2 regions of the Mesorhizobium sp. M1006 genome follow, and region 1 is predicted to be linked to the other one. Evidence: riboswitches for the same ligand, from Rfam matches in the RefSeq annotation. Region 1 holds a riboswitch; the other holds the start of a gene.
What was found. Region 1 has a riboswitch for thiamine pyrophosphate ahead of thiB (thiamine ABC transporter substrate binding subunit). Riboswitches for the same ligand answer to the same signal wherever they lie in the genome.

Region 1 (10,440 bases):
TCGAGCGCGGCAATCGTCTTCTGGAACGAGGCCGGATCGCGCTCGTAATAGGCCGGATCGGCGATGTTGTTCTCCAGCCGCGAGATCGAGGCCGACACCGCCTCGATCTTCTTGGGCAGCGATTCCAGCGCGAATTTCTGCTTGAACGACAGTTTCTTGGCCGGGCCCTTCGGTGCGGCCGCTTCGTTCCTGCTTGCCGCCGTCGCGTCGCCCGTCTCGGCCTTTGGTCGCGCCTTGCGGTCGTCCAGTCTGGTGCCGCCGCGCTGCGCCAGCATGTCGGAATAGCCGCCGGCATATTCGATCCAGCGGCCGTCACCATCCGGCGCGATGATGCTGGTCACGGTGCGGTCGAGGAAATCGCGATCGTGGCTGACCAGGATCACCGTGCCGGCAAAGCCGGCGACCAATTCCTGCAGCAGCTCCAGCGTCTCCATGTCGAGGTCGTTGGTCGGCTCGTCGAGCACAAGCAGGTTTGCCGGCCGCGCCAAAACGCGGGCGAGGATCAGCCGCGCCCGCTCGCCGCCCGAAAGCTCGCGCACCGGCGTGCGCGCCTGTTCCGGCTTGAACAGGAAGTCTTTCATGTAAGAGACGACGTGGCGCTGCTCGCCATTGATGACGAGGTTCTCGCCGCGCCCGTCGGTGAGATACTGCGCCAATGTCTCCTGCGGGTCGACGGCTTCGCGCTTCTGGTCGAGCGTGGCGATCTCCAGATTTGTGCCGAGCCGCACCGTGCCCGCGTCCGGCTTCAATTCGCCGGTCAGCATCTTCAACAGCGTCGTCTTGCCGGCGCCGTTCGGCCCGACCAGACCGACGCGATCGCCGCGCTGGATTCGGGTCGAGAATCCCTTGACCACGGTCAGATCGCCAAAGGTCTTCTCGATGTTCTTGGCTTCGATCACCAGCTTGCCGGATTCGGCGGCGTCGCTGGCTGTCATCGTCGCCGCACCCTCGGCGCCGCGATGACCACGAAAGCGCTGGCGCATGGTCTGCAACTCACCGAGCCGGCGCATGTTGCGCTTGCGCCGCGCTGTCACGCCATAGCGCAGCCAGTGCTCCTCGCGCACGATCTGGCGACCGAGCTTGTGCTGCTCGCGCTCTTCCTCCTCCAGCACCGTGTCGCGCCATTCCTCGAAATAGCCAAAGCCCTTGTCGAGACGGCGGGTCTGGCCGCGGTCGAGCCAGATTGTGGCGCGTGACACGCGCTCGAGAAAACGGCGGTCATGCGAGATGACGACCAGTGCCGAGGAGGTGCGGGCAAGCTCCTCCTCCAGCCATTCGATGACCGAAAGGTCAAGATGATTGGTCGGCTCATCGAGGAGGAGAATGTCGGGCTCCGGCGCCATGACGCGGGCGAGGGCGGCGCGCCGCGCCTCGCCGCCGGAAAGGTCGTTCGGCCGTTCCTCGCCGGTCAGGCCGAGATGCTCCATCAGATAGGTGGCGCGGTAGGGATCGTCGGCGGGCCCGAGCCCCGCCTCGACATAGGCGCGGACGGTCGCAAAACCGTCCATGTCGGGCATTTGCGGCAAGTAGCGCACGGTTGCCGAGGGCTGGCGGAAGACTTCGCCATCCTGCGGTTCGATCAGCCCGGCGGCGATCTTGAGGAGCGTCGACTTACCAGAGCCGTTGCGGCCGACCAGGGCGATCTTGTCGCCAGCCGAGGCCGTCAGGGCGGCACCGTCGAGCAACGGCGTGCCGCCAAAGGTCAGCTTTATCCCGTCGAGATTGAGAAGCGGCGGCGCCATATCAGCTTTCTGGGCTCAGCTTTCCGGAAGAGGGTAGGGATGCGCGAGCAGCAGCGCCCGGCCGCTGGCCAGCGCGATTTCCAGCCGGCCCCTGACCTCGTTGGAAATGGTCAGCGACGAGCCGAACGCAACCTCGACATGGTCGAGCGGCCATTTGGCGCCGGTGACTGTCAGGCCGGCGAGATCGGAGAAGCCGAGCACCGAAAACAGCGTGCCGTCGGCATAGTCGAAGCCAGTCTTTCCAGGCAGCAAAGGAATGCCTTCCTGTGCGCCGCTGGTCAAAAGCACTTCCGTTCCGCCTTCCGCCAGCCGGACGCTCAGCGCCAGATGCAGGAAGATGTGGTCGGTACGTTTGCCGCCGAAGGCGCCTGCGAGCACAAGGCTTGTCGCACCGCGTTCGAGCGCGGCGGCGATAGCGAGTTCACCGTCGGTCTTGTCTTTTTCGGCAGGAAATACCTGCCGTGGCACGGCGGCCAGATCCTCCGGCAACTCGGCAGGCACGGAATCGAAATCGCCGACCCAGAGTTCCGGCCTCAGGCCCAGCATGCGGGCATGACCGATGCCGGCGTCGGCGGCGATGACGCGCGAGCCTTCGACCTGGCGGTCGAGCAGCGGTGTGCGGATGAGATCGCCGCCAAGCAGGATGGTGAATGTGCTCATATCTCGTGGCCCTTACCAGCCCTGCCCCGGAAACGGAAGATGAAACGGCAGACGAAACGGAAGGCTGGGCTTTGGATGCCCGGCAAACTTCCGCTTGCGCAGCACTTCGGCCGGGCCTATGTGTCGCAACGCTCTAACGGGGTGCCGGACGCGATTTTCGCGGACCGGCTGAGAGGCAAGACTGCCAACCCGCTGAACCTGATCCGGTTTGTACCGGCGGAGGGATTAGACGTTTCGGACAGCCCGACGCCTCAATTCCTTTCAACGCGAACGAAGGAGGCGCCGATGCGCAGTTTTTTCCACTCTCTTGTCTCAATTGTCCTGCTTGCGGCATCCGCGGTCGCCCTGCCGGGGCAGGCATCGGCACAGGATAGACTGACGGTCTATACCTATGAAAGCTTCACCGCCGATTGGGGTCCGGGACCGGCGGTGAAGAAGGCCTTCGAGGTCGAATGCAGCTGCGTCGTCGAATTCGTCTCGGTCGCCGACGGCGTGGCGCTGCTCAACCGTGTGAAGCTGGAAGGCGCCGCGACCAAGGCCGATATCGTACTTGGCCTCGATACCAACTTAACCGCCGACGCCAAGGCAACCGGCCTGTTTTCGCCGCACGGCGCCGTCTCGGGCGTCAATGTACCGGGCGGCTGGAGCGACGATATTTTCGTGCCGTTCGACTATGGCTATTTCGCCGTCGTCTACGACACCGAAAAACTGAAGAGCCCGCCGAAGAGCCTCAGGGAATTGGTCGAGGGCGATGCCGGAGAGAAGATCGTCATCCAGGATCCGCGCACCTCGACGCCGGGCCTTGGCCTGCTGCTGTGGGTCAAGTCGGTCTATGGCGACAAGGCGCCGGAAGCCTGGGCCAAACTCAAGGCGAAGGTGCTGACGGTAACGCCGGGCTGGAGCGAGGCCTACGGCCTGTTCACCAAGGGCGAGGCGCCGATGGTGCTGTCCTACACGACCTCGCCGGCCTACCACATGGTCGCCGAAAACACCGAGCGCTACCAGGCGGCGTCCTTCGAGGAGGGCGAATATCTGCAGATCGAGGTTGCGGGGATCACCACCAAGGGCGCGAAGAACCCGCTGGCGGAAAAGTTCATTGCCTTCATGACCGGACCGAAATTCCAGGATGTCATTCCCGAAACCAACTGGATGTTCCCGGCCGGCAAAACCGACAAGCCGCTCAACCCGGCGTTCGACAAGCTGGTCAAGCCGACCAAGACCTTGCTGTTCAGCCCGGAAGACGTCGCGGCCAACCGCAAGGCCTGGGTCGATGAGTGGCTTGCGGCGATGAGCAGGTAGGGCTCAAGCCTCGTCGGATGTTTGCGCCAAGCCACCCCCCTCCGGCCTGCCGGCCATCTCCCCCTCAAGGGCACGGCTATCGCAGATGGAACGCCGAGGCTTTCGCTCTACGACGTACCCCCACCCCTAACCCCTCCCCACAAGGGGGAGGGAGACTTCCGTTGGCACTGACCTCGGCAAATTGTCTGCCTTTCGGCGCCAAAAGGGGAAGTAAGGGCATGCGGCAGCGTTCCCTCCCCCTTGTGGGGAGGGTTAGGGTGGGGGTCCAACTTCGTAAGAATCCAAATGCGATAGCCCTGCCCTCAAGGGGGAGATCGGCAGCTTTGTCGCCTCTCCTCGTCCTGCCACTTGTGAGATTGGCGAAGGCGGCTGAGTGCGCAATCTCCCCCCTTGAGGGGGAGATGGCCGGCAGGCCAGAGAGGGGTGGGCTCGGCCTTTGCCAGGTATTTCCTTCGATCTACGCCTGTCGTAGTGTCGGGTAGCGCGACATGCCTACGCGTCATCCGGCCGATCCCCGCGTCACTGCCGGCATCGTCGCGCTCGCCGCCATCGCGCTGCTGATCGGCGGTGCATTCGCCGGGCTCGTCGTCGAAGCCACACGCGACCTGTCCGGCGCCGCCTCCGCTTTCGATTCCTATCTCTTGCGCGTCGTCCGTTTCACGCTCTGGCAGGGTCTGCTGTCGACCCTGCTCTCCGTTGCACCGGCGCTGTTCGTCGCGCGCGCCCTGTCGCGGCATCCGCGTTTTTTCGGGCGAGGCTTCATCCTCCAGCTTTTCGCCGTGCCACTGGCGCTGCCGGCCATTGTTGCCGCACTCGGTGTCTTGGCGCTCTATGGCCGCGCCGGCTATTTTGCCGGCACGCTGGGCGCGCTAGGCGGCCAGAGCTGGCCCGGCATCTATGGCCTGTCGGGCATACTCGTTGCGCATGTCTTCTTCAACCTGCCGCTGGCGACGCGGCTGTTCCTGGAGGCGTTGCAGACCGTGCCGGCTAACCAATGGCGGCTGGCGAGCCAGCTTGGCATGGGTGCTGCGCCGGCCTTCCGGCTGATCGAATGGCCGCCGCTGCGTGCGGCCTTGCCGGGCGTTGCCGGGCTCGTTTTCATGCTGTGCATCACCTCCTTCACCATCGTGCTTACGCTCGGCGGCGGGCCGCGCGCGACGACGCTCGAGGTTGCCATCTACCAGGCGCTGCGTTTCGACTTCGACCCGGCGCGGGCTGTGACGCTGACCCTGCTGCAGATTGCCCTGACCTTCGTCGTCGTGCTGGCACTGACGCGGCTTGGCGCCAATATGACCGGCGACGCCAATCTGCCGGTGGCGCCGCGCCGGTATTTTTCAGCCGGTGCGGCCGAGACCGTGCTGAACGCGCTGGCGATCGGGCTCGCACTGCTGTTTGTCGCCGGGCCGATGGCGGCCACGCTGGCAGCCGGGCTTGGCGCCGATCTCGGCCGCCTGGCCGGCGAGAGCGCGGTGCGGCAAGCGACGGCGACCAGTGCCGTGCTCTCCCTCCTGTCGGCGCTGCTCTCTGTGGCGTTGTCGCTGTCGCTGGTGATGGCGCGCCGGGCGCTGGCGCTCACCCGGCGGAGCGGCAGGAGGACGCTGCTCGAACACCTGGCCGACACCGGTGCGGGGTTCGTCCTGGTGGTGCCGCCCATCGTCATCGGTGCCGGCTGGTTCTTGCTCCTGCGCACCGTCGGCGATGTCTTTGCGATCGCCCCTGTCATCGTCGTTGCGGTCAATGCGGTGATGGCGATGCCGTTCGCCATCCGCGCCATCCGCCCTGCCTATGACGCGGCGAGCGAACGCCACGAACGGCTCTGCGCACAGCTTGGCATCTCGGGCTGGAACCGGTTGCGGCTGGTCGATTGGCCGTCGCTGCGGCGGCCGCTCGCCACCGGCTTCGCGTTCGCCATGGCGCTGTCGCTCGGCGATCTCGGCGTCATTGCGCTGTTCGGCAGCGATTCCGTGCAGACCTTGCCCTATCTGTTGCTGGCGCGCATGGGCAGTTACCGCACCGAGGATGCCGCCGGCCTGGCGCTGCTGCTCGGCCTTGTCTGCCTGGCGCTGGTGTTGGCCGCGGACTGGCTGGGAAGGAGGGAGAAATCATGATGCCGATAAGCCCGGAACGGTCCATTTCGGTGGAAAAAGGCGCGGCCGTGCGGCTCGATAATGTCTCGTTCAGCTATGGTGAAACGCCGCTTATATTCGATGTCGATTTCCCGGTGTCGGAAATCACCGCCATCATGGGGCCGAGCGGTTCGGGAAAGTCGACGCTGCTCAATCTGGTGGCCGGTTTCGAGACGCCGCGGTCGGGCCGCGTGCTGATCGGCGGCGCCGACGTCAGCACTGCGCCGCCATCAGCGCGGCCGGTATCGATGGTGTTCCAGGAAAACAACCTGTTTGCCCATCTGTCGGTCGAGCAGAATGTCGGGCTCGGCCGCTCGCCTTCGCTCAGGCTGAGCGAGGCTGACCGCGCCGCAATCGCCGCAGCGCTGAGGCGCGTCGGTCTTGCCGGCAAGGAAAGCCGGCTGCCGCGCGAACTCTCCGGCGGCGAGCGGCAGCGCGTCGCGCTCGCCCGGGTCCTGGTGCGCGACCGGCCGGTGCTGTTGCTCGACGAGCCGTTCGCTTCGCTCGGACCGGCACTGCGCGATGACATGCTCGATCTGGTAGCCGACGTTCATTCGGAGCAGCGCATGACGGTGCTATTCGTCACGCACCAGCCGGACGATGCGCGCCGTATCGGCCAAAACATGGTTTTCCTGGATGGTGGCACGGTTGCCGCGACCGGCACCGCCGCCGATTTTTTCGTCGGGGCTGGACCGGAGGCATTCCGACGCTATATCGGCTCGGGTCCGTTTGCGGCTGGATCACGAGATGTTGCCCGGAAGCGGACATAATTTATGGTCAAACCGGCGGAAGGCGAAGCGGCGCTTGCTTGCCATGGTCGAGGTAGTGTGGCTAGGTCCGCCAGGAGCTGGTCCGGCCTAGAGCGTGATTTGCCGTTGCTGTCTCGTATCCGTCGGACGCACGAAGGACGCCATAGCACTTGACTTTGCGCGTGATGCTTTTCGGAAATCGCGCCCGATTTTCGCGGTCACGTGCCAGGACTTGAAAGGAAGCCGATCTGCCGACCGGCATCGACAATCGGAGGGTGAAACCGCTGGCGCGCTTTCTGGCGCTGGCCGGTCTTGCCGTGGCGCTGGCAAGCTGCCAGATGTTCACGCCTCCCGACGTGCAGGAATCGGGCTTCCAGCCCTCCGACAAGCCGATCACGGTCGACAATGTCGCCGCCAACAGCAAGCTCGCCCAACTGGCGAAGGCGCAGCACCCGCGCATCCTCGCCACCTATGGCGGCGAGTATTCCGACCCCAAGCTCGAGCGCATGGTGGCCAAGGTCGTCGGCAGACTGACCGTGGTGTCGGCCAACCCAACCCAGACCTACCGCATCACCATCCTCAACTCGCCCAACGTCAATGCCTTCGCGCTGCCGGGCGGCTATCTCTACATCACCCGCGGCCTGCTTGCGTTGGCCAACGATTCCGCCGAGCTTGCCGCCGTCATCGCGCATGAGATGGGCCACGTTACCGCCAACCACGGCCTGCAGCGCCAGCAGCTGGAAGCCGAAGAGGGGTTGGCGACCAAGGTCGTTTCGGACGTGCTCGGCGACAACCCGACGGCCAAGGCGGCGCTGATCCGCGGCAAGCTGAGGCTGGCCCAGTTCTCGCGCAATCAGGAGCTGGAGGCGGACGCCATCGGCATCAAGTCGATCGGCGAAGCCGGTTTCGATCCCTACGCCGCCGGCCGCTTCCTGCAGTCGATGTCGGCCTATACCGATTTCCGCTCGATCAGCGGCGCCACCGACGCCAGCCTCGACTTCCTGGCGACGCACCCCAACACGCCGCAGCGAATCGATCTCGCGCAGCGCCACGCCCGCCAGTTCGGCGCGCCCGGTGTCGGGTCGCGCGACCGCGATTCATTTCTTGCCGGCGTAGACGGGCTGCTTTACGGCGACACGCCGGAGGAAGGCTACGTGCGCGGCGAAACCTTCCTGCACCCTGGCCTCGGCGTGTCGTTCTCGGTGCCCAACGGTTTCGTCATCGACAATTCGGCGGCGGCGGTGACGGCGACCGGCCCGGGCGACATGGCGATCCGCTTCGACGGCGTTTCGATCGACAAGAACCGCTCGCTGACCGACTACATCCGCAGCGGTTGGGTTGCCGGCCTCGACGACAGCAGCGTGCGCCAGGAGACGATCAACGGCAACGAAGCGGCAACCGCGCATGCCGGCGCCGATGGCTGGCAATTCGACATTGCGGTGATCCGCGCCGGCGGCCAGGTCTACCGCTTGCTGACTGCTGCACCGTCGGCCAGCACCTCGCTGAGCACGGTGGCGCGCTCGGTCAGCGGCTCGTTCCGCATCCTGAGTGCTGCCGAGAAGGCGGCGTTGAAGCCGCTGCGTATCCGCATCGTCACGGTGCAGCCCGGCCAGACAATGGGCTCCCTGGCCGCGCAGATGGTCGGCGTCGACCGCAAGCTGGATTTGTTCAGGGTGCTCAACGCGCTGTCGCCGGGTGCCGCGGTTTCGGCCGGCGACAAGGTCAAGATCGTCACCGACAAATAGCAGGCGACGCGATTCAGGCTGCGAGAAATTCCGGATTCTGCTTTACCAGCGCCGCCTTGAGCTTTTCCATGGCGCGCGCCTCGATCTGCCGGACACGTTCCTTGGAGATGCCGAGCGTCTCGCCGAGCGCTTCGAGCGTCGCGCCCTCGTCGCTCAGCCGGCGTTCCTCGATAATCCTGAGCTCGCGCGCATTGAGAGCGCCGAGTGCCGTCTTCAGCCACACCGAGCGGCGTTCGACGTCGATCGTATCGCCGACGACCTCATCGGGCAGCGGGTCATCCGAAACCAGGAACTCCATCCGCTCGGTTGCGCCCGCATCGTCGGCTAGCGGTGTGTTGAGCGAGCTGTCCGGCGCCGAAAGGCGGGAATCCATCATCGCCACATCGGCCTCCGATACCCCGAGAGCCGCCGACACTTCGCGGTAGAGCGTGGCATTCGACGTCTGCTCGGCGCCGTTTGCCAGGCGGGCGCGCAGACGCCGCAGGTTGAAGAACAGCGCCTTTTGCGCCGAGCTGGTGCCGCCGCGCACGATCGACCAGTTGCGCAGGATATAGTCCTGCATCGAGGCGCGAATCCACCAAGTCGCGTAGGTCGAGAACCGCACCTCGCGCTCGGGCTCGAAACGGGCCGCGGCCTCCAGCAGCCCGACATGGCCTTCCTGGATCAGGTCGCCCAGCGGAAGGCCGTAGTGGCGAAACCGCGACGCCATGGAAATGACCAGCCGCATATGCGCGACGGTGATGCGGTGCAGCGCGTGCTGGTCATTGTTTTCCTTCCAGCGCAGCGCCAGGAGATGCTCTTCGTCACGTTCCAGATAAGGGGCTTTCATCGCCGCGCGAACCATGGTCCGTCCTGCACTGTCTTCCATCATGCCGCGCTCCTGCTCCAGGCGTTGCGGTGCGATCGAATCGTGAGTTGGCGCCGATGGTTGAAATGGCGGCGCCGCGCCCTACAACAGCGAAGAACGTGCCATGCGGGGGAATGTTCCCCCGGACTGTCATGTCGATTGCGCTGTTCCAGGCGATTCGCCGCCGGCCTTGACTCAGCCGGATGGCGCCGGGAGATGCTGGTTGAGAATTGGATTTCAAGGGCGGGAGATTTTTGAAATTCAGTTTCTTATTCTGGCATCGCGCATCTGTCATTTTCCGGCACTCGCAATGACGCCGGATACGGCCAAGGACGGATCACAGAAAAATGAAATGGCTCAAATCGCTCATCATCGCCGGAACGCTGCAGGTTCTGGCCATCGCCGCCGGTCACGCCGGCGCCAATCTCGACCAGATCAAGCAGTCCGGCGTCTTCAAGGTCGGCACAGAAGGAACCTATGCGCCCTTCACCTATCATGATGCTTCCGGCGCGCTGGTCGGCTTCGACGTCGAGATCGCGCGGGCCATCGCCGAGCGCCTCGGCGTCAAAGCCCAGTTCCTCGAAGGCAAATGGGACGGGCTGATCGCCGGTCTCGATGCCAACCGCTACGATGCCGTCATCAACGAGGTCGGCATCACCGAGGCGCGCAAGGCCAAATATGACTTTTCGGATCCCTACATCGCCTCCAAGGCGGTGCTGATCGTGCGCGGCGACAACACCGATATCAAGAGCTTCGCCGATCTCAAGGGCAAGAAGGCGGCGCAATCGCTGACTTCGAACTTCGGCAAGCTGGCTGAAACCAACGGCGCCGAACTCGTCGGCACCGACGGCTTCGACCAGTCGATCCAGTTGCTTCTTACGGGCCGCGCCGACGCCACCATCAACGACAGCCTGTCCTTCCTCGACTTCAAGAAGCACAAGCCCGACGCCAATGTGAAGATTGCCGCCCAGGAAGAAAACGCCGACTATTCCGGCGTCATCGTGCGCAAGGGCGATCCGGAACTGGTGGCCGCCATCAATAAGGCGCTGGCCGACATCAAGGCCGACGGCACCTACAAGAAAATCGCCGACACCTATTTCGGCCAGGACGTTTCGAAGTAAAACGGCTTTCTCGTGTGGGCCGAACGCCGGCCCGCGTCGTTCATATCGCGGCGAGCTGTCTTTTGACGGCCCGCCGCTTTCGCGTGATATGAGCGACGGCAATCTGGCAAGGAGGAGCCTTCGTGCCGCACTGGCTGCAATTGATGCTGGA
Region 2 (10,440 bases), on a different contig from region 1:
ACCAAAGTTCCAGATGTCCCGATGCAGGCGCCACGTCCCGTCGTCCCCTTTTTTCCAAACGACAATGTACTTGCCCGCAACGGTGGAAGGGGCACCGCCTTTGCTCGGCACACCGAGCGTAAATGCGCCAACTTCGTAGGCGAGATTCCCGCTCTCTTCCACTTCCAGCGCCTTCAGGGTGAGATTCTTCATCCCGGCCTTGATTGCGCCCTGCCAGAATTCTTCCACGCCCTTGCGGTCATCGACGCGTTTGCCGTCGGGTGGCAGCAGGGCGGCATCGTCGGTATACATTTGACCTACCGCTGCTGCGTTTCCGCTGTTGAAGGCGTCCATGAATTTTACCAACGCCGCTTCGATGTCCTCACGAGCCGAGTGGGCGGCCGCAGACAATGCAGACGAAACAAGCAGCACAGCAGCAAATGCAAATGACTGAACCAGTCTCATTTCGTCCTCCCTTGCGTGCCCGACATGCCCACCCGATGAATAGCGCCGACCCAAGGGCGCCGCGGCGCGTTCGATGGCCAGGCGCCTATTTTATTAGACTTATCTGATATGACGGCGCAAGCGCAACTGCGACCCTCGGAATGACCAGCGTAGCAGCTGCCGGAGAACTTCAAAGCGGCGGCTACCGCCTCACTGCCCTCCTCGTCTCGACGAAAGAGTTCGTTCGAATGATGCTTTTCCGTGGCTTTGCTCGCAAGTTTTCGTCAGCCAGCACAGGGCCTCCTCTTACGGTCGCTGGTCGTCAAGGCCCAGCGGCCACTAGCTGACAGTCCCCCCCGTAGCCAAGCCGCTGGGCCCCTCGACGTGGGGAACGAGCATTGGAGAGATGTCTCGCTTTCCGTTACAGCCCGAAGGCGGGTGACAGATGACCGCGTCAGCCTCTCCACTCCGAGCTACGTTTTCACGCATTCGATCAGGCACAGCTCTCTCGGGCTAGCGCGCCAAGCATGAGTCAGCTCCCGAATGAGCAGGTGCCGCCCAGTTCAGCTTCGGCCCTTGCGCGCGCAAAGTATTGGGCGAGATCGATCGGCAGTCCGATCGGCAAATTGGGGCAGCGATGGCGAGAATGAATGCCAGGAACTTCCCTTCGGTGCCGCTTCGTCGATCTGTCTGCCGAGAAGACGCGCGCTGCGTGCCGCCCCTCATACCGCAGAGAACTCACTTCAGGTCACACACACACGACGCCACCGAGATCCTGCATCACTTTTCTACTCCGACGCCGCCACGTCACCAAGATCAGTCGCAAGCGTGATCGCGGCTATCGATCGCGCACCAGAGCGCTCTATGAGTGAGCCCCGAACGGCGCGCTCGAGCAATCCGGCTCGACGTAAGGCGGGCCATCCGTGCCGGCCTCGTGACTAAGACGGGCGAATGGCGGTTCCTGGACTCACCTTTTTGGTCTGAAGTCGCTTCCTTGAGCCGGTGGCGGAGTTCTTGCTTGATCGACCTCAGCACTGTTTTAGAATCGGTTTTCGGAAAATTTGTCTTGTGGCATCAATTTTCATGGGATAGGATCATTTTTCATAGGTTTTGCCGACTAAACCAAAATTCAATGGAAGGATTCGCGTTTCATGCCTGCGGTGCAACAGCACCAATTTTCAGGTCCTGTTACCGTTTTTCAGGAAATCCGCCTTCCTGAAACGGCGACCCCGGCCGGGTACAGCGCCCTGATCGGAGCCTACAGGCTCGCCGCGCCCTTGCCCCGTAGGTTGTTCGCCACTGGCGAGCATCATCGCATTACCGAACGGGATGGCTGGCGGATCATGACCCCCCGCCATGCCCCAAATCCTACCCTCGAAGGCCACCTGACCTTTGCGCTCAAGTACGAGGGACTGGACCTTGCCGTCCTCAAGCGGCTGTTCCAAGTGACCGGTCCCGCGCCGATCGAGGCGCTGGTCCGTGAAAGCCCGACCGGCAGTTATGCCCGCCGCATCTGGTTTTTATATGAATGGCTGAGGGACGCGCGTATCGATCTGCCGGACGCGGAGGCCGGACGATACATTCCGGTTGTCGATCCCGAGCTGCAGTGGCCCGGACCCGACAAGACCGCTTCGCGCTATCGCGTAAGGGACAATCTCCCCGGCACGCGTGAGTTCTGCCCTCTGGTGTTCCGCACCAAGATTCTCGAAAAATTCATCGGCCTTGAACTACCGCGGCGCGCGGAGGCAATCGTAGCGGACGTGCCGCGCGACCTCCTTGCTCGGACCGCCGCCTTTCTTTTGCTCAAAGACTCGCGATCAAGCTATGCGATCGAGGGCGAGCACCCGCCGCAAGATCGCATCCAGCGCTGGGGCCGCGCCATCGGCGAAGCCGGCCGCTGGCCGATCGATCGCGATGAGCTGCTGCGTCTGCAAAGAATTGTACTTGGTGACGCTCGTTTCGTAAGACTTGGCTTCCGAAAAGAAGGAGGTTTCGTCGGTGAGCATGATCGAGACAACGGTACGCCCTTGCCCGATCACATCAGCGCTCGGCCCGAGGACCTGCCGCGGCTAATCGATGGAATGGCGGCGTTCGATCAGGGCCCCGCGCAAAAGCTTGATGCAGTCGTAGCCGCCGCAATCCTCGCCTTCGGCTTTGTCTATATTCACCCGTTCGAGGACGGAAACGGCCGCATTCACCGCTACCTAATCCACCACGTCCTTGCCATGCGCGGCTTCAATCCGCCGGGAGTGGTCTTTCCCGTCTCGGCCGCGATCCTGGACCAGATCAACGAGTACAGGGGCGTGCTCGAGAGCTATTCGCAGCGCCTTCTGCCGTTGGTGGAATGGGAACCGACGCCGCAATTCAACGTCCGGGTGCTGAATGACACCGGTGATTTCTACCGGTTCTTCGATGCAACCCCGCACGCCGAATTCCTCTATGCTTGCGTTCAGCGGACGATCGAACGGGACCTTCCCGAGGAAACCGCATTTCTGCAGCGCTACGATCAGTTCCGGCAGCAGGTGGACGCCTTTATCGACATGCCCGAGCGGTTGACCGATCTGCTCTTCCGTTTTCTTCACCAGAATGATGGCCATCTATCGAACCGCGCGCGCGAGAAGGAATTCGCCGCGCTGACCAGTGACGAGGCAGGAAGAATCGAGGCGATCTACGCGCAAACCTTTGGTGCCCATTGAAGGTGTGATCATCAGGATCGATTTTTAGTCCGACGCTTTGCGATTCCCTTGTCCTTGCCTTCATCTCCGACGCTTGACTTGTCACCGAGACATGCACGATTTTTTCCGCACGGTCTGACCGGCCGCCGATCAGCCGCGGCCAGAACGCGCTTGACAAACCGGAGCCGTCCCGTCCAACCTCACGCATTCACCAGGGGAGTCCCGGCAAGGGGCTGAGATACTGCTGGCTTTCGCGGCGCAGTGACCCGTTGAACCTGATCCAGTTCATACTGGCGTAGGGACGGTGCAAGCGCTTTGCGGGAGTTCACGCCCGAGGTCCTGTTTCGGCAGGTCGACAGAAGCGTCTTTTCATCCTTCCGGCACAGAACTGGGTCTCCAATGCACGAGCAAAGGAGCCTCAAGATGAATGCCCTCACCCCCGCCGTGTCGACGGGACCGCTGCCTGCCTCACGCAAAATCCACAAGCCCGGTGCCATCCACCCGCAGATCAGGGTGCCGATGCGCGAAATCTCCGTCCATCCGACGGCAGGCGAGCCGCCGGTGACCGCTTACGATCCGTCCGGCCCCTATACCGACCCGACTGTCGAAACCAGCATCGAAAACGGCCTTGCACGGCTTCGCCATGAATGGGTCACCGCGCGCGGCGATGTCGAAGCCTATGACGGCCGCCACGTCCGGCCAGAAGACAATGGGTTTGCGGCGGGCGAGCGCCTAACACCGGAATTTCCAGTCCGCAACCGGCCACTCCGGGCCCAGACCGGCAAGGCGGTGACACAGCTTGCCTATGCGCGCGCTGGCATCATCACGCCCGAAATGGAGTTCGTCGCCATCCGCGAGAACCTTGGTCGCGAGATCCTGCACGGCAAGCTTGAGCGCGACGGCGAGGCCTTCGGCGCGGCGATCCCCGACTTCGTCACGCCTGAATTCGTGCGCAACGAGGTGGCGCGCGGACGGGCGATCATTCCCGCCAACATCAACCATCCCGAGAGCGAGCCGATGATCATCGGCCGGAATTTCCTGGTCAAGATCAACGCCAATATCGGTAACTCCGCCGTCACATCGTCGATGGCTGAAGAGGTCGAAAAGATGGTGTGGGCGATCCGCTGGGGCGCCGACACGGTGATGGATCTGTCGACCGGCCGCAACATCCACAACATCCGCGAATGGATCGTCCGCAACTCGCCGGTGCCGATCGGCACGGTGCCGCTCTACCAGGCGCTCGAGAAAGTCGGCGGCATTGCCGAGGATCTTACCTGGGAGGTTTACCGCGACACGCTGATCGAACAGGCCGAACAGGGCGTCGACTATTTCACCATCCACGCCGGCGTGCGGCTGCATTACATCCCGCTGACCGTTGACCGGGTCACGGGTATCGTCTCGCGCGGCGGCTCGATCATGGCAAAATGGTGCCTGCACCATCACCGGGAAAGCTTCCTCTACGAGCACTTTGCGGAGATCTGCGACATCTGCCGCGCTTATGACGTCTCCTTCTCGCTCGGCGACGGCCTTCGTCCCGGCTCGATCGCCGACGCCAACGACGCGGCGCAATTCGCCGAGCTGGAAACGCTCGGCGAGCTGACGCAGATCGCCTGGGCGAAAGATTGCCAGGTGATGATCGAGGGGCCCGGCCACGTGCCGATGCACAAGATCAAGGCGAACATGGACAAGCAGCTCGCCGTCTGTGGCGAGGCGCCGTTCTATACGCTTGGACCGCTGACGACCGACATCGCGCCGGGCTACGACCACATCACTTCCGGCATCGGCGCGGCGATGATCGGCTGGTTCGGAACGGCCATGCTCTGCTACGTCACGCCCAAGGAGCATCTCGGCCTTCCCGACCGCGATGACGTCAAGACCGGCGTGATCACCTACAAGATCGCAGCGCACGCGGCCGACCTGGCGAAGGGCCACCCGGCGGCGAAAGTCAGGGATGACGCCCTTTCCCGCGCGCGCTTCGAGTTCCGCTGGGAGGACCAGTTCAACCTGTCGCTCGACCCCGAAACCGCACGGTCCTTCCACGACCAGACCTTGCCCAAGGAGGCGCACAAGCTGGCACATTTCTGCTCGATGTGCGGACCGAAATTCTGCTCGATGCGTATCTCTCACGACATCCGCGCCGAGGCACAGAAAGAGGGCATGGCGGCGATGGCGGCGAAATACCGCGAGGGCGGCGATCTCTACGTGCCAGCGGACGAGATCGGCGCACCGGTCACGCCTCAGCCAGGTAAGCCATCATGAAGGTGCTGATAAAGGGGGCCGGCGTCGCCGGCCTCACCGCCGCCTTCGAACTCGCCGCCCGCGGCGCGACGGTTACCGTTGCCGAGACAAGGCCTGCCCTTGGGGGCAATGCGTCGTGGTTCGCCGGCGGCATGCTGGCGCCATGGTGCGAGCGTGAAAGCGCCGAGCAGCCGGTGCTGGACCTTGGACGTGACGCTGCCGACTGGTGGGATGCGGTGCTGCCGGGTCAGGTGACACGGGGCGGAACACTTGTCGTGGCCGCCCCGCGTGATGCCGGCGAGCTCGACCGCTTCGCCAGCCGCACGTCGGGCCATCGGCGTGTCGATGAAGACGAAATTGCGCTCCTGGAACCCGACCTCGCCGGCCGCTTCCGGCGCGGACTGCTCTTCCCAGATGAGGCTCATCTCGACCCGCGCCAGGCGATGGCAGCACTTCATGACAAGCTCGCAGCCATGGGTGTCAAATTCCACTTCGGCACCGACGCCCGGCATGTTTCCGGTTTCGATCGTCAGATCGACTGCCCGGGGATGGCCGCCGTCGATGACAGGCTTCGCGGCGTTCGCGGCGAAATGCTGATCCTAAACACGCCAGACTTCTCGCTGTCGCGCCCGGTCCGGTTGCTGCATCCGCGCTTTCCGCTCTATGCGGTACCGCGTGCCGACGCCCAGTTCATGATCGGTGCGACGATGATTGAAAGCCGGTCCGCCAGACCGGTCACGGCGCGTTCGATGATGGAGCTTCTGGGTGCTGCGTATGCCCTCCATCCGGCCTTTGGCGGGGCCGGGATCGTTGAAGCCGGCGTCGGCGTCCGTCCAGCCTTTCCCGACAATCTGCCGCGCGTCGAAATGAGCGGAGACACCGTCGCGATCAACGGGCTCTATCGCCATGGCTTTCTTCTCGCCCCCGCCATGGCGCGCCTGGCGGGCGAAATTGTCTTCAATCACGACAAACCCGTGGAGCTTGCTCATGAAACTGATGGTCAACGGCAAAGTGCATGAGGTTGCCGCCACCACGCTGGCCGAGCTGCTTGCCGCGCTTGACTATGAGGGCGATTGGCTCGCGACCGCCGTCAACAACGACCTCGTGCACAAAGCCAGCCGGGCGGAATTCCAATTGAACGACGGCGACCGGATCGAAATCCTCTCGCCGATGCAGGGAGGCTAGCATGTTCGATCTTCTCGGGACGACGCTTCCCTCCCGCCTGCTTCTCGGCACCGCTCAATATCCTTCGCCGGCCATCCTTGCCGATGCAGTCAGGGCATCGGGCACCTCGGTGGTGACCGTCTCGTTGCGCCGTGAGATGGGAGGCGGCAGGGCCGGCGAAAAATTCTGGTCGTTGATCCGGTCGCTTGGTGTCAGAATCCTGCCCAACACTGCTGGCTGCCACTCCGTCAAGGAAGCGGTCACGACCGCACAAATGGCGCGCGAAGTCTTCGGCACGCCCTGGATCAAGCTCGAAGTGATCGGCAATCACGACACGCTGCAGCCGGACGTGTTCGGTCTGCTCGAAGCCGCCCGCATCCTGTGCGAGGACGGTTTTGCGGTGTTCCCGTATACTACCGACGACCTTGTCGTCGCCGAGCGGCTGCTTGCGGCGGGCTGCAAGGTCTTGATGCCCTGGTGCGCACCGATCGGTTCCGCCCTCGGGCCGGTCAACATCACGGCGCTGCGCTCGATGCGCGGACATTTCCCTGATGTCCCGCTGATCGTGGATGCTGGTCTCGGACGGCCATCGCACGCGGCAACAGTCATGGAGTTCGGCTTTGATGCCGTGCTCCTGAACACAGCGGTCGCCAAGGCGGCCGATCCGGTCGGCATGGCGCGTGCGTTCGGCAAGGCGGTCGACGCCGGTCGAGAAGCTTTCAGCTCGGGGATGCTCGAACCCCGCGACGTCGCGGTGCCATCGACACCAACATTCGGCAGGGCGGTTTTCTCATGAAGCTCGATCCCTTCTACCTGATCGTCGACAGCGCCGCCTGGATCGAACGGCTGGTGCCACTTGGCGTCAAGCTGGTTCAGTTGCGCATCAAGGATAGGGACGAGGCCACGCTGCGGACGGAAATCCGCCGCGCGAACGGCGTCTGCGCGGTCCATGGTTGCCAACTGATCGTCAACGACTATTGGCGGCTCGCCATTGAGGAAGGCTGCGACTTCGTCCATCTCGGCCAAGAGGATTTGGCTGCGGCTGACCTGCTGGCGATTAAGTACGCCGGATTGAAGCTCGGGCTCAGCACGCACGATCATCTCGAACTGGAAACGGCCATCGCTGCCGAGCCCGACTATATCGCGCTCGGCCCCATCTATCCCACCATCCTGAAGCAGATGAAATGGGCGCCGCAAGGGCTCGAGCGGATCAGCGAGTGGAAGCATCGGGTGGCGCCGATCCCATTGGTCTCCATCGGCGGCCTCAACCCCGACCGGCTCGACGGTGTCTTCGAGGCTGGTGCGGACAGCGCGGCGGTGGTCACCGACATCACGTTGAATGCCGATCCCGAAGCGCGCACGCGAGAATGGATCGAAAAGACAAAGCCATGGCGCTGAGGCGAGAACCGCGTGTGCTCGTGGTTGGCGGATCAGACTCCAGCGGTGGGGCTGGAATTGCACGTGATATCGAGACGATCTCTTCCATTGGTATGCGCACCTGCCTGGCTGTCACAGCGCTGACGGTGCAGACGCACGAAGCCGTAATGGAAATCCATCCTTCGAAGCCCGATCTTGTGGCCGATCAGATGTGCGCCGCGCTGCAGGCCAACAAGGTGGCGGCAATTAAGATCGGCATGCTCGCAACGGCCGAGATCGTCGTTGCCATTGCCGGCGTGCTGCGCGAAAATCCGCAGGTGCCGGCAGTGCTCGATCCGGTGCTGGCCTCGAGCTCCGGCCGGGGGCTTCTGGAAGCAGGTGCCATCGCTGCCATGAGGCGCGACCTGATGCCGCTTTGCTGCCTTGTGACCCCCAATCTCCTCGAGCTGGCGCTCCTTGTTGGTGCGGAACCGCCAGCCGACGAGAGCGACGCGGTGAGACTGGGACGGAAATTGCTGGCAGCCGGCGTGCCGGGCCTGCTGATCAAAGGGGGCCACGCATCAGGACCTCGATCAACCGATATTCTGTTGCGTTCCGATCAAGAACCAATTCGCTTCGACGCACCTCGTCTTGTCGCATCAATCCGCGGGACGGGTTGCATGCTGGCTAGCGCGATTGCGGCGCATCTGGCGAAGGCGAAGCCGCTCGAAGACAGTGTGCGCGAAGGCAAGCGGCTTGTCTTGGCCATGTTTAAGAAGAATGCAGCAGACCGACGAAACTTGTAAAATTTTCCAACTCTCGAAAGACACGCCTGCCTCTCGCGGGTCCGGGCTGGTAATTTCGCCTCGTAATTCACCTCACTCGAGAGGAGTAGTTTGACGGCCTCGCCAGGCGGCGACCGCGAGATCAACGATGGCGAGGCGGCCGTCGTGCGCCGTATCTAGTGCGTTGGCATCCTTTCCCCACATCCGACTGCGATCCTGGAATTCACCTTGGTCGCGAGCTCCTGCTAAACGACGCCCCTCGACGGGAGCGGTCGATCCCGCGTCTCGGCTGCGGCGGCGCTAGGCTGACGCTCCCTAGGCCGTCCTGTTGAATCGGACTCGGGATCACGAACTGCCTCCGACAATGAATGAACATTGTCCGTCTTACGGCCATTTCATCGTCACCGCCGATGTGCTCAAGCGATGCAGGCCATTCCTGTCATTCAAGGGATTATCGGCTTCGAAAAACAGTGAAGCTTCATCCGTCCTTGCATCCGCTTCGCTCAGGCTCAGCAGACGTCAGCAGGTTCTTCACCAGGTTAAGAGCGAGGGCGTGTGGCTCAAGCCGGCTTGGCACGAGGGCCGGGAGGTGATCGCGGTGTTCGAGACCGAGCCGACGCGAAACCCAACCACTTTATGTGGCTCGAGTGGTGTGAAGGTCGGATCAGCTTCATTCGCGACTACCGCAATGCCCGCTATGTTGCCGATGATGCGGAGCTGGCGCTGGACGCCACGTCCCACGGCGACGGAACCGGCAACTATGCTCGTCGCGACGCCTAATCAAGCCCGATGGCAGCTCCATCCGGCACTCGTTGACAAGCCTGCCGTGATATGAACAGGATTATACAGGCTCACTGAACAGGTACCCATATGAAGCGGCGCTCGGTTCAACTGTCTCCCGGCACGGGCAAGCCCGAACAGATCGCCACCGTTCTCGAACATGAAATCCGCTCCGGTGTTCTCGGCTTCGGCGACCGGCTGCAAAGCGAGAACAAGCTCGTCCAGCGTTTCTCCGTCAGCCGCAACACCGTCCGCAAAGGCCTCGAGGAACTGTCCAACCGCGGGCTGATCACGACCAAAGTCGGCATCGGCTCTTTCGTCACCTTCGATGGCAAGCCCGTTGATGACTCCATCGGTTGGTCGCGGGCGCTCGCCAACGCCGGCGCCAACGCCGAGACGCGGACGCTGCGGCTCGAGGTGATCGAGGACCCCGGTCTTGCCGCACTGCTTGGTATAGAAAACCCGTTTTTCATCGCTGTCGACCGGGTGCGCACCAATGCCAGCGACGGCCACGCCATCTCCATCGAGCGCAGCCGCCTGCCATTGTCGCCGGAACTGGAGGACGTGCCGTTGCGCGGCCTGCGCGAAGGCTCGCTGCACCAGACGCTGCGCGGCGCGGGCCTCATTCCCGACCATGGCGAGGAATGGGTCGGCATCGAAATGCTCAACGCCGAGGACTCTGCAATCCTCGGTTGCCCGCAAGGCACGCCGTTTCTTCGCGGTCGCCGGTTGACCCGCGCCGCCGATGACCGGCCGATCGAATATGTGACCAGCCTGCTCAACCCGGCGCATTTTGCGCTGCATATGAGGTTCTGAGTGATGCCGGACGACAACACCGGGAATATGACTGATCGGGCCATGGGGGCGCTTGTCGGCGGGGCACTGGGGGATGCGCTGGGCATGCCGACGCAGCTTTTGTCGCCGGCCCGGATTGCCGAACTCTACGCCCATGTAGAGGGCTTCATTGCTCCTTTCGCCGACCATCCGGTGTCGAAGGGGCTTCCCGCTGGAACGATCAC

Region 2: it holds a riboswitch for thiamine pyrophosphate, as region 1 does, so the genes downstream of both, thiC (phosphomethylpyrimidine synthase ThiC) here and thiB (thiamine ABC transporter substrate binding subunit) in region 1, are expected to answer to the same signal.

What each region holds. Positions count from the first base shown of each region.
Region 1 covers NZ_JAMYMZ010000015.1:38,260-48,699, reverse strand. The annotation lists gene NKH60_RS16515 (ABC-F family ATP-binding cassette domain-containing protein) at 1-1,742, opposite strand, end outside; gene NKH60_RS16510 (thiamine diphosphokinase) at 1,758-2,402, opposite strand; TPP riboswitch at 2,530-2,644, shown strand; gene thiB (thiamine ABC transporter substrate binding subunit) at 2,688-3,701, shown strand; gene thiP (thiamine/thiamine pyrophosphate ABC transporter permease) at 4,190-5,809, shown strand; gene thiQ (thiamine ABC transporter ATP-binding protein) at 5,806-6,597, shown strand; gene NKH60_RS16490 (M48 family metalloprotease) at 6,852-8,321, shown strand; gene NKH60_RS16485 (RNA polymerase factor sigma-32) at 8,335-9,192, opposite strand; gene NKH60_RS16480 (amino acid ABC transporter substrate-binding protein) at 9,516-10,289, shown strand; gene NKH60_RS16475 (ABC transporter permease subunit) at 10,412-10,440, shown strand, end outside.
Region 2 covers NZ_JAMYMZ010000002.1:134,225-144,664, reverse strand. The annotation lists gene NKH60_RS02385 (YybH family protein) at 1-444, opposite strand, end outside; gene NKH60_RS02380 (Fic family protein) at 1,575-3,119, shown strand; TPP riboswitch at 3,302-3,418, shown strand; gene thiC (phosphomethylpyrimidine synthase ThiC) at 3,522-5,357, shown strand; gene thiO (glycine oxidase ThiO) at 5,354-6,355, shown strand; gene thiS (sulfur carrier protein ThiS) at 6,324-6,521, shown strand; gene NKH60_RS02360 (thiazole synthase) at 6,523-7,296, shown strand; gene NKH60_RS02355 (thiamine phosphate synthase) at 7,293-7,898, shown strand; gene NKH60_RS02350 (hydroxymethylpyrimidine/phosphomethylpyrimidine kinase) at 7,889-8,662, shown strand; gene NKH60_RS02345 (GntR family transcriptional regulator) at 9,512-10,237, shown strand; gene NKH60_RS02340 (ADP-ribosylglycohydrolase family protein) at 10,265-10,440, shown strand, end outside.